DNA from 2 places in the Janibacter melonis genome. Region 2 is predicted to be linked to the other one. Evidence: riboswitches for the same ligand, from Rfam matches in the RefSeq annotation. Region 2 holds a riboswitch; the other holds the start of a gene.

Region 1 (5,147 bases), 1.7 Mb from region 2:
CCGGCTCCTGGCCGGCCGGGTGCGTGCCGACGACCCGGCCGCGCGGGGTGAGGGCGGGGGAGCGGCGGCCCGAGGGACCGGACCCGACGCCGGCGAGCTCGAGGCGGCGGGCGCGGTAGGGCGCCTGGGCGCTCGCGGTCCCGACCGGTGCGGCAGCAGCGCCGGTGGGCGGGGTGTCGTCCGTCGCTGGGGCCGGCTCGTCCTGAACGCCGTGGTCCTCGGCGCTCGCCTCGGGAGCGCTGTCGGCGCGCCCGCTCGGCGGGGTGTCGTCGGACCCGTCGGGGGTGGGGGGCGGCCCGCCGGTGGTCCGGCCGTCGCCGTCGCGCTGCTCGTCGTCGGGCCGGCCGCCGTCGGGCTGCTCGTCGGGGCCGTCCTCGGGCTCGTCGCCGCCGGGCGGGTCGTCCTCCGGCTCCTCGTCGAGGAGCCGGTCGAGGAGGTCCTCGTCGAGACCGGGCGCGTCGAAGGGGGAGCGCCGGCGGCGGTGCGGCAGGGCGAGCAGGGCCGCGGCACGGATGTCCTCGCGGGTCACGTGCGTGCGTCCTTGCCAGGCCGCGTGGGCGACCGCCGTGCGAGCGGTGACGATGTCGGCGCGCAGGCCGTCGACGTCGAAGCCGGCACACACCCGTGCGACGGTGCGCAGCGTCCGCTCGTCGAGGACCACCTCGCGCACGCCGGCGCGGGCGGCGGCGATGCGCTCGGTGAGCTCGACCTCGGAGCGCTCGTAGCCGGCGGCGAAGCCGACCGGGTCGGCGTCGGCGGCGAGCCGGCGACGCACGACCTCGGCCCGCTCACGGGGGTCGCGGCTCGCGGCGACGTGCACGGTGAGCCCGAAGCGGTCGAGCAGCTGCGGGCGCAGCTCGCCCTCCTCGGGGTTCATCGTGCCGACGAGGGTGATCCGGGCGGGGTGGGAGATCGAGACCCCGTCGCGCTCGACGGTGTTGCGGCCCATCGCGGCGGCGTCGAGCAGGACGTCGACGAGGTGGTCGTGCAGGAGGTTGACCTCGTCGACGTAGAGGATCCCGCGGTGCGCCTCGGCGAGCAGACCGGGCTGGTAGGCGGCCTCGCCCTCTCCGAGCGCGCGACGCAGGTCCAGCGAGCCGACGACGCGGTCCTCGGTGGCGCCGACGGGGAGCTCGACGAGACGGGCGGGTCGGGTCGTGCCGGGTCCGTCGTGGGGGCCGTCCGGGCAGTCCTCGGCACGGTCGGGGTCGCACCCGAAGCGGCAGCCGAGCGCGACGTGCTGCTCGGGCAGGACGGCCGCGAGGGCGCGGACGGCGGTCGACTTCGCGGTGCCCTTCTCCCCGCGCACGAGCACCCCTCCGATCTCCGGGGAGATCGCGCTGAGGAGCAGGGCGGTCGTCAGCTCGTCGGCGCCGACGAGGGCGGTGAAGGGGTAGGTCGGGGTGCGCTGGCCAAGAGCCGTCACGGCTGCCTCCTGGCGAGTGTCCACGCTCGCCGGTCGATGACGTCGCCGCGGGTGACGGTGACGGGTGCAGACCGAGTGTCTGGCTCGGGCCCAGAGGGCCGTGACAGTGGCGGGACCGCTCCGGATTCGCACCGGATTCCTCGGTTGGCTGCGCCGGGCGCGATCCTCTCACAACCGCGAAGGGGCCTAGGGTGGGCGACCGTGATCGAGGTCGTGGGTGTCGGTGACGACGGGTGGGACGGCCTGGACGGGGCGCGTCGCCGCCTCGTCGCGGGTGCGTCGACCCTCATCGGCGGGCGCCGCCACCTCGACCTCCTGGCTCCCCACGCACCCGGCGCCGAGCTCGTCACCTGGCCGAGCCCCCTTCGCGCCGGTCTGCCCGAGCTCCTGCGGGCGACGGGCGACGCCGTCGCCCTCGCGAGCGGCGACCCGCTGCGCTCCGGCATCGCGACGACGCTGGTCGACCTGCTCGGGGCCGACGCCGTGCGGGTCCACCCGGCGGTGGGCAGCGACGCCCTCGCGCGGGCGCGCCAGGGCTGGTCCGCGGAGAGCGCGACGGTCGTCACGGCGGTCGGGCGCGACCTGCGCGCGGTCCTGCCCCATCTCGCCCCCGCCGCCCGGCTCGTCGTCCTCTGCTCCGACGGCGCCGACCCCGCGCGTCTCGGCGCCCTGCTCGCGGAGAGCGGCTGGGGCGCGAGCACGCTCACCGCACGTTGGCACCTCGGCGGGCCGGACGAGGGAGCCCGCAGCGAGCGGGCCGACGCCTTCGCCGGTCGGACCGACGACCTCGTGCTCTGCTGCGTCGAGGTGCGCGCCGACGACCCCGCCGCGGTCTCGCCGACCGCGGGACCCGTGCCCGGTCGCCCCGAGGACTTCATCGCCCACGACGGCCAGCTGACCAAGCGTGACGTGCGGGCCTCGGCCCTGGCCCGGCTGCGCCCCACCGCCGGTGCCCACCTGTGGGACCTCGGTGCCGGCAACGGCTCGGTCGCCCTCGAGTGGTGCCTCGCCGCGGAGCGGACGAGCGCGACCTGCGTCGAGCGCGACCCCACCCGAGCCCAGCGCATCCGCGACAACGCCGCCGCCCTCGGGCTGGCCGGGCGCGTCGAGGTCGTCGTCGGCGACACGACGACTACCGATCTCACCCCCTTCGCCGCTCCCGACGCCGTCTTCGTCGGCGGCGGGCTCGACGAGGACGTCCTCGAGCGGTCGTGGCAGGCGCTGCCCGTCGGCGGGCGGCTCGTCGCGCACGCCGTGACCCTCGAGGGCGAGGGCGCGCTCGTCGCCACCCACGGCCGTACCGGCGGCGAGCTCACCCGGGTGAGCGTCGAGCGGGCCGTCCCGCTCGGTCGCTACCTGTCGTGGACGCCCGCCCGCGCCGTCGTCCAGCTCGCCGTCACCCGACCCCACGGAGCGTCATGACCGTCCACTTCATCGGTGCCGGCCCCGGGGCCGCCGACCTGCTCACGCTGCGGGCGACCCGGCTCCTCGCGCAGAGCCGGCTGTGCCTCTACGCGGGCAGCTATCTCGACGCCGCCGTGCTCGAGCACTGCCCCGACGACGCGCGTCTCGTCGACACCCAGGACCTCGACCTCGACGCGATCGTCGCCGAGGTCGTCGCGGCGCACGGGCGCGGCGAGGACGTCGCCCGGCTGTGCTCCGGAGACCCGTCCGTCTACTCGGCGCTCGCCGAGCAGACCCGCCGCCTCGACGCCGCGGGCGTGCCGTGGGACGTCACGCCCGGGGTCGCGGCCTACGCGGCGACCGCCGCCCGGATCGGGCGCGAGCTCACGGTGCCCGAGGTCGCGCAGTCGGTCGTGCTCACCCGCGCCCAGCGCGACTCGACGGCGATGCCGACGGGCGAGAGCCTTGAGGCCTTCGCCGCGACCGGCGCGACCCTCGCGCTCCACCTCGCCGTGCGGCGGGTGCGCGAGCTCGCGCAGCGCTGCGCGGTGCACTACGGCGAGGACTGCCCCGCCGTCGTCGCCTACCGCGTCGAGCAGCCCGAGGAGCTCGTGCTGCACGGGACTCTCACCGACATCGCCGACCAGGTCGAGGCGCACGACATCCGCCAGGCCGCGGTCGTCCTCGTCGGGTGGGCCCTGCGGGCCGAGGGCTTCGTCGAGTCGCACCTCTACTCGCGGCTGCGCGCGGCCGGCCCCTCCGCCGCGGCCCGGGCGGCCGAGGACGGCGGCCTCCGCTGACCCCTTCGCCCCCGAGTCCCACCCGCCCCACCCGCCCCAGAGTCCCACCCGCCCCAGGTTTCTCGGGTGACCCGATAAACCCCCGCTGAGCATGAGTACGAGACTCCTGCTCACCAGGGGTAACTCTTGCTGAGCGCCCCGCGCGCGGGTCGGCACGGGGCTCGGGGCAGGATGACCCCCGCCCCGCCACCCACCCGAGGACCGTGAGTTGAACCGCCTGCTGCGCACCGCCTGGACCGTCACGACCGCCCGGCGTCGCGGACCCGTCGGCCCGGGGGAGCACGCCGTCCTGCCGCTGCGGGTGCTGCTCAACGACATCGACCTCGCCGGGCACATGAACAACGGCGTCTACCTCTCGATCGCCGACCTCGGCCGGCTCGACCTCGCCGTGCGCTCGGGGTGGGCGCGCGCGCAGCTGCGGCACCGCCTCTCGCCGGTCGTCATGCAGGAGACGATCACCTTCCGCACGTCGCTGCGCCCGCTCCAGGCCTTCGAGCTGCACAGCGCGGTGGCGGGGTGGGACCGCGTGAGCGTGACCTTCGAGCAGCGCTTCGTCGTCGACGGCCAGGTGTGCGCGCAGGCGCTCGTGCGGATGCGATTCCTCCAGCGCGGTCGCGGGGTCGACACCGACCGCCTGTGGTCCCTCCTGCGGGTCGAGCCGCCGCCCTCGGCGCTGCCGACCTGGGCGAAGGGGTGGGGAGACGGCGCGCGGCTGCCCTCGCCGCGTGCGGACGCACCGGCAGGACCTCCGCCCTTCTGGGCGTGAGGGCTCAGCCGACGGAACGCGGGGTCCAGACCCGACCGTCGTCGTCGACCCGGGTCGTCGAGGCCCCGACGACGACGAGGCAGCCCATGTCGACGGCGTCGACGTCGAGACCTCCCAGGGTCGTCACCGTCACCGACTCCTCCTCGCGACCCACGTGGCGGGCGACGACGACGACCCGGTCCGGGCCGACGGCGTCGACGAGCAGGTCGCGCGCGGCGCCGAGGGTGTCGGGGCGCGAGCGCGAGCGCGGGTTGTAGAGCGCGACGCTGATGTCGCGCGTGACGAGCGCGGTGAGCCGGTCGGCGAGGACCTCCCACGGCTTGAGGTTGTCGCTGAGGTTGACCAGGGCGTGGTCGCCGCCGAGCACCGCGCCGACGAGCGCGCTCGCGGCGTGCGCGGCGGTGACCCCGGGCACGACCTGCACCGGCACGTGACCGAAGCCCTCGTCCTCGCGCAGCGCCGCCTCCCGCGCCTCGAAGAGCGCCGTCGCCATGCCGAAGACACCAGCGTCGCCGCCGGACACGAGCGCCACGTGCTCGCCGCGTCGGGCGAGGTCGAGGCACAGCCGCCCGCGGTCGACCTCGACGGAGTTGCCCGACGGGTGACGGGTCAGGCCCTCGCGCTGCGGCACCCGCGCGACGTAGGGCGCGTAGCCGACGACGTGGTCGACCTCGGCGAGCACCTGCGAGGCCTGCGGGGTGAGCCAGTGGTCCGGGCCGGGGCCGAGCCCGACGACGTGGACCGTGCCCGG
Region 2 (5,147 bases):
TGCCGTCGCCGGCGACGTACATCCGCTGCGCGGGCGAGGGGAAGCGCACGTCCTCACCGCACGTCGACACCGTCACCTCGCCGGCGCCGGCCGCGCTGCTGCGGGCCGTCGACGTCGCGGATCCGCACCCGACGAGGAGAGAGCCGAGCAGGACGGCGGCGGACAGGGCCTGGGCGGCTCGGGCGGGGCGAAGGGGGGTCACAGGACTGCCTCTCGAGGAGCGGGCACCGGCGGGGCGCCGGCACCGAGGACGAGGTGGACCCGGCCGGTGACCGGGTCGGTGAGATGGCGGGCGCCGACGTCGAAGACGTCGCGCACGAGCTCGGGGGTGAGGACGTCGCGGGGACGCCCCAGGGCGTGGACGGCGCCGTCGTGGAGCACGGCGACGGCGTCGAAGTGGGCGGCCGCGAGCGAGAGGTCGTGGACCGCGGCGACGACCGTGCACCCCAGGCGACGTACCGTCTGGAGCAGCTGGTCCTGGTGGTGCACGTCGAGGTGGTTGGTCGGCTCGTCGAGGACGAGCAGGTCGCACCCCTGGGCGATGCCGCGGGCGAGCATCACCCGGCGCCGCTCGCCCCCGGAGAGGTGCTGGCACGGGCGGTCGACCTTCGCGGCCATGCCGACATGACGCAGCGCCTCGAGCACGAGCTCGCGCTCGGAGCGCTCGTCGACGGCCCACGGCGGTCGGTGCGGTGTGCGCCCCATCGCGACCATCTCGCCGACGAGGAGGTCCTCGGGAGGACCGTCCTCCTGCGCGACGTAGGCCACCCGGGTGGCCCGCCGTCGCGACGACAGGCGCGCGAGGTCGACCCCGTCCACGTGCACCGTGCCGGCGGCCGGGGGTCGCAGGCCGACGAGCGACCTGATGAGGGTGGACTTGCCGCTGCCGTTGCGGCCGACGAGGGCCAGCATCGACCCGGGCGGCACGTCGAGGTCGACACCGGAGACGATCGTGCGCCCACCGATCTCGACGGCGAGCCCGGTCGTGGACAGGTGGGTCATCCGGCGCCCCCCGAGTACGAGTAGTGCCGTCTGCCGAGCAGGACGAGGAAGATCGGCGCCCCGACGAGACCGGTGACGACGCTCAGCGGGATCTCCTGCGGGCGCACGACGGTCCGCGCCGCGACGTCGACCCAGAGCAGGAAGAGCGCGCCGCCGGCGGCTGCGACCGGCAGCACGTAGCGGTGCCGCGCGCCGACGAGGATGCGGGCGATGTGCGGGACGACGAGCCCGACGAAGCCGATGCCGCCGGAGACGGCGACGAGCACCCCCACGAGGACCGAGACGAGGACGAAGAGGGCGAGCCGCAGCTCTCGGACCGGGACGCCCAGACCGCCCGCGACGTCGGGTCCGGCAGCCAGCGCGTCGAGCCAGCGGTGCAGCGCGAGGAGGACGACGCCGGACACGACGACGACGAGCAGGGGCGGGAGCACCTGCTGCCACACCGACCCGGAGAGGCTGCCGAGCAGCCAGAAGAGCACGGACTGCGTCGCCCGCGGGTCTGCGCTGAGGAAGACGAGCAGGCTCGAGACGGAGGAGAAGGCCGCCGACATGACGACACCGGTGAGCACGAGGCGAAGGGGGGTGATCCCGCCCTGGGCCAGGGAGATGCCGAGGACGAGGGCGGTCGCGACGAGAGCCCCGCCGAGCGCGCCGAGCGAGAGCGCCCACACCCCGAGCCCGGCGAGCGCACCGAGGAGGATGACGAGGGTGGCACCGACACCGGCCCCGGCCGAGACCCCGAGGAGGTAGGGGTCGGCGAGCGGGTTGCGCACGAGCGTCTGCATGCACGCTCCGGCGACCGCCAGGCCGGCACCGACGACCATCGCCATGACGGCGCGCGGTGCGCGCAGCTCCCACACGATGGTGTCGAGGGCGGGGTCCGGGCCCGCCGCGCCGACGACCCGGGCGCGCAGGACGTCGACGACCCCGTGCAGCGGCAGCGGCTCGGAGCCCAGACCGAGCGAGACGACGCCGCTGACGACGGTGAGGACGAGCAGGACGAGCAGCAGCGGCATGACGGGCAGCCGCCGGCCGCCGGGGCGGTCGTGGGACACGGGGGTCTCCAGGTGCGTCGGGGGCCCGGATCGCGAGGCCCTGTCGGGGTCCAGCGAGTCAGCAGGTCTTCGGACTCGGGGTCGTCCCGACGGGGTCCCTTCCCAGGCCTCGTGGCCCAGTGGATCTCACCCCGTCAGTCACCCATACCGCTGCGCGACAGCTCCGGACTCTCACCGGATTCCCTCTGCACTGGTGTGCGTCTGACTCGGTGCCGACACTACGCGACGCAGCGCGGACCTCGCAGCACGGCGCCGGCGACGAGGTCTAGCCTGCGAGCGTGAGCTCTCCGATCCGCGCGGAGGACGTCGAGGCGGCCGCGGTCCTGCTGCACGACCTCCTCGACCCCACCCCGCTCCAGCCCTCCGCCCGGCACAGCACCGCCACCGGCGCGCACGTGCTCCTCAAGCGCGAGGACCTCCAGCCGGTGCGCAGCTACAAGCTCCGCGGCGCCTACACCCTCATCGCGCGCCTCTCCCCCGAGCAACGGGCGAAGGGGGTCGTCGCGGCCTCCGCGGGCAACCATGCCCAGGGCGTCGCGTACGCCTGCGCCCGCCTCGGCGTGCAGGCCCGGATCTACCTGCCGCGCACCACCCCCCGCCAGAAGCGCGACCGCGTCGCCGCCCTCGGTGGCGAGCACGTCGAGGTCGTCGTCGGCGGCGACGTCTACGACGACGCGGCGGCCTCCGCCCTTCGTCATGCCCGCGAGAGCGGGGCGACGGTCGTGCCCGCCTTCGACCACGTCGACACGATGGCCGGTCAGGGCACGGTCGCCCGCGAGGTCGTCGAGCAGCTCGGCAGGGCCCCCGACGTCGTCCTCGTCCCCGTCGGCGGGGGCGGGCTGCTCGGCGGGATGGCGACGTGGTTCGCCGAGCACCACCCCGCGACGAGGGTCGTCGGCATCGAGCCCTCCGGGGCGGCGTCGATGTCGGCCGCGCTCGAGGCGGGCCGCCCGGTCGCGATCGGTGACGTCGACCCCTTCGTCGACGGCGCCGCGGTGCGCGAGGTCGGCGCGCTCACCTACGCAGCCGTCTCGGCCACGGACGCGCCGGTGCACTCCATCGCCGAGGGCGCGGTCGCCGTCGAGATGCTCGCGCTCTACCAGACCGAGGGCATCGTCACCGAGCCCGCGGGGTCGCTGGCCACCGCGGCCCTCGCCGCGATCGACCTCGACGAGCTCGGGATCGCACCGGGCAGCACGGTCGTCGCCGTCGTCTCCGGGGGCAACAACGACGTCTCGCGCTACGCCGAGGTCGTCGAGAAGGCGCTCGTGCACCAGGGGCGCAAGCACTACTTCCTCGTCGACTTCCCGCAGGAGCCCGGCGCGCTGCGCCGCTTCCTCGACGAGGTCCTCGGGCCCGACGACGACATCGCGCTCTTCGAGTACGTCAAGCGCAGCAACCGCGAGACCGGGCCGGCCCTCGTCGGCGTCGAGCTCGGTGCCCCGGAGGACCTCGACCCCCTCCTGCGCCGGATGGAGGCCTCGCCGGTGCGCATCGAGCGCATCCGCCCCTCGAGCCCGCTCTTCCGCTTCATCCAGTAACTGCCTGGGGCTTGTCCTTCATACCCCTTGGGGGTATCTTCGAGGGGACGAAGGGAGACCGCCGTGGCCGGATACGCCGCCGACAAGGACGCCTACCTCAAGCGTCTCAAGCGGATCGAGGGGCAGGTGCGCGGCATCGCCCGCATGGTCGACGACGACGAGTACTGCATCGACATCCTCACCCAGGTGAGCGCCGCGACGAAGGCGCTGCAGGCCGTGAGCCTCGGCCTGCTCGAGGACCACGTCGGGCACTGCGTCGTCGACGCCGCCCGCGAGAGCGACGAGGCCGCCCAGGAGAAGGTGCGCGAGGCCAGCGCGGCGATCGCGCGCCTCGTGCGCTCCTGACGCCCCTCCCCCAGACCACCCACCATCGACGAAGGAGCACCACCATGAGCGAGCAGACCACCATCTACGTCGACGGCATGACTTGCGAGAACTGCGTCCGGCACGTGTCCGAGGAGCTCGGCGAGATCTCCGGGGTCTCGGCCGTGGCCGTCGAGCTCGTCGCCGGCGGCACCTCGCCGGTCACGCTCACGAGCGAGGGGCCCGTCAGCCCGCAGGACATCGCCGCCGCGGTCGACGAGGCCGGGTACACGGTCGCCCCGCGATGAGCACCACCCACCCCACCGACGCCGACCCCTCGACCGCGGACGCCGCCGACGTCCACGAGGTCGACCTGGCCATCACCGGCATGACGTGCGCGTCGTGCGTCGCCCGCGTCGAGAAGCGCCTGGGCCGTCTCGACGGCGTGAGCGCGAGCGTCAACCTCGCGACCGAGCGTGCGCACGTCACCTACCCGGGGCACGTCACCCACGACGAGATCGTCGGGGCCGTCGAGGCGAGCGGCTACGGCGCGACCGTCCTCGACCCCGGCACTCGGCTCGCGCCGCCGGAGCACACCCACGTGCGCGAGGACGACCTGCGCCGACGCCTGCTCGTCGCCGGGCCGCTCGCGCTCGTCGTCGTCCTGCTCGCCATGGGCCCGTGGACCTTCGCCGCCAACCCGTGGCTGCAGCTCGTCCTCACCGCCCCCGTCGTCGTGTGGTGCGCCTGGCCCTTCCACCGTGCGGCGGTCGCGGCCGCCCGGCACCGCACCTCGACGATGGACACGCTCGTCAGCCTCGGCGTCACCGCCGCCTTCGTGTGGTCGAGCGTCGCGCTCGTCGTCGGCCCCGGCCACCACCCCCGCGAGGAGGGGCACTACTACTTCGAGACGGCAGCGGTGGTCACCGCCTTCCTCCTCCTCGGCCGGTGGCTCGAGTCGCGGGCCAAGGCGCAGGGCCGCTCCGCGCTCACCGCTCTCATGGACCTCGGGGCCAAGGAGGTCGCCGTCCAGCGCATCTCGGCGACCACCCGCGCGACGACCGAGGTCGTCATCCCCGTCGACGACCTGCGCGTCGGCGACCACTTCGTCGTGCGACCCGGTGAGAAGGTCGCGACCGACGGCGTCGTCGTCGACGGCGTCTCGGCCATCGACACCTCGGTCGTCACCGGCGAGTCCGTGCCCGTCGACGTCGAGGCGGGCAGCACGGTCGACGCGGGGACGATC

The links. A riboswitch is a leader RNA that binds a small molecule or an ion and turns the genes downstream of it on or off. The one in region 2 is predicted to bind cobalamin.
Region 1: another riboswitch for cobalamin. It lies ahead of EEW87_RS05965 (VWA domain-containing protein); the one in region 2 lies ahead of EEW87_RS14080 (FecCD family ABC transporter permease).

Annotation. Positions count from the first base shown of each region.
Region 1 covers NZ_CP044548.2:1,262,974-1,268,120, reverse strand. Annotated here, with positions in the region: gene EEW87_RS05965 (VWA domain-containing protein) at 1-1,426, opposite strand, end outside; cobalamin riboswitch at 1,479-1,609, opposite strand; gene cbiE (precorrin-6y C5,15-methyltransferase (decarboxylating) subunit CbiE) at 1,628-2,848, shown strand; gene EEW87_RS05955 (cobalt-precorrin-4/precorrin-4 C(11)-methyltransferase) at 2,845-3,630, shown strand; gene EEW87_RS05950 (thioesterase family protein) at 3,839-4,396, shown strand; gene EEW87_RS05945 (precorrin-2 C(20)-methyltransferase) at 4,401-5,147, opposite strand, start outside.
Region 2 covers NZ_CP044548.2:2,931,309-2,936,455, reverse strand. Annotated here, with positions in the region: gene EEW87_RS14090 (ABC transporter substrate-binding protein) at 1-202, opposite strand, end outside; gene EEW87_RS14085 (ABC transporter ATP-binding protein) at 199-1,002, opposite strand; gene EEW87_RS14080 (FecCD family ABC transporter permease) at 999-2,057, opposite strand; cobalamin riboswitch at 2,101-2,278, opposite strand; gene ilvA (threonine ammonia-lyase IlvA) at 2,336-3,598, shown strand; gene EEW87_RS14070 (metal-sensitive transcriptional regulator) at 3,662-3,943, shown strand; gene EEW87_RS14065 (heavy-metal-associated domain-containing protein) at 3,988-4,209, shown strand; gene EEW87_RS14060 (heavy metal translocating P-type ATPase) at 4,206-5,147, shown strand, end outside.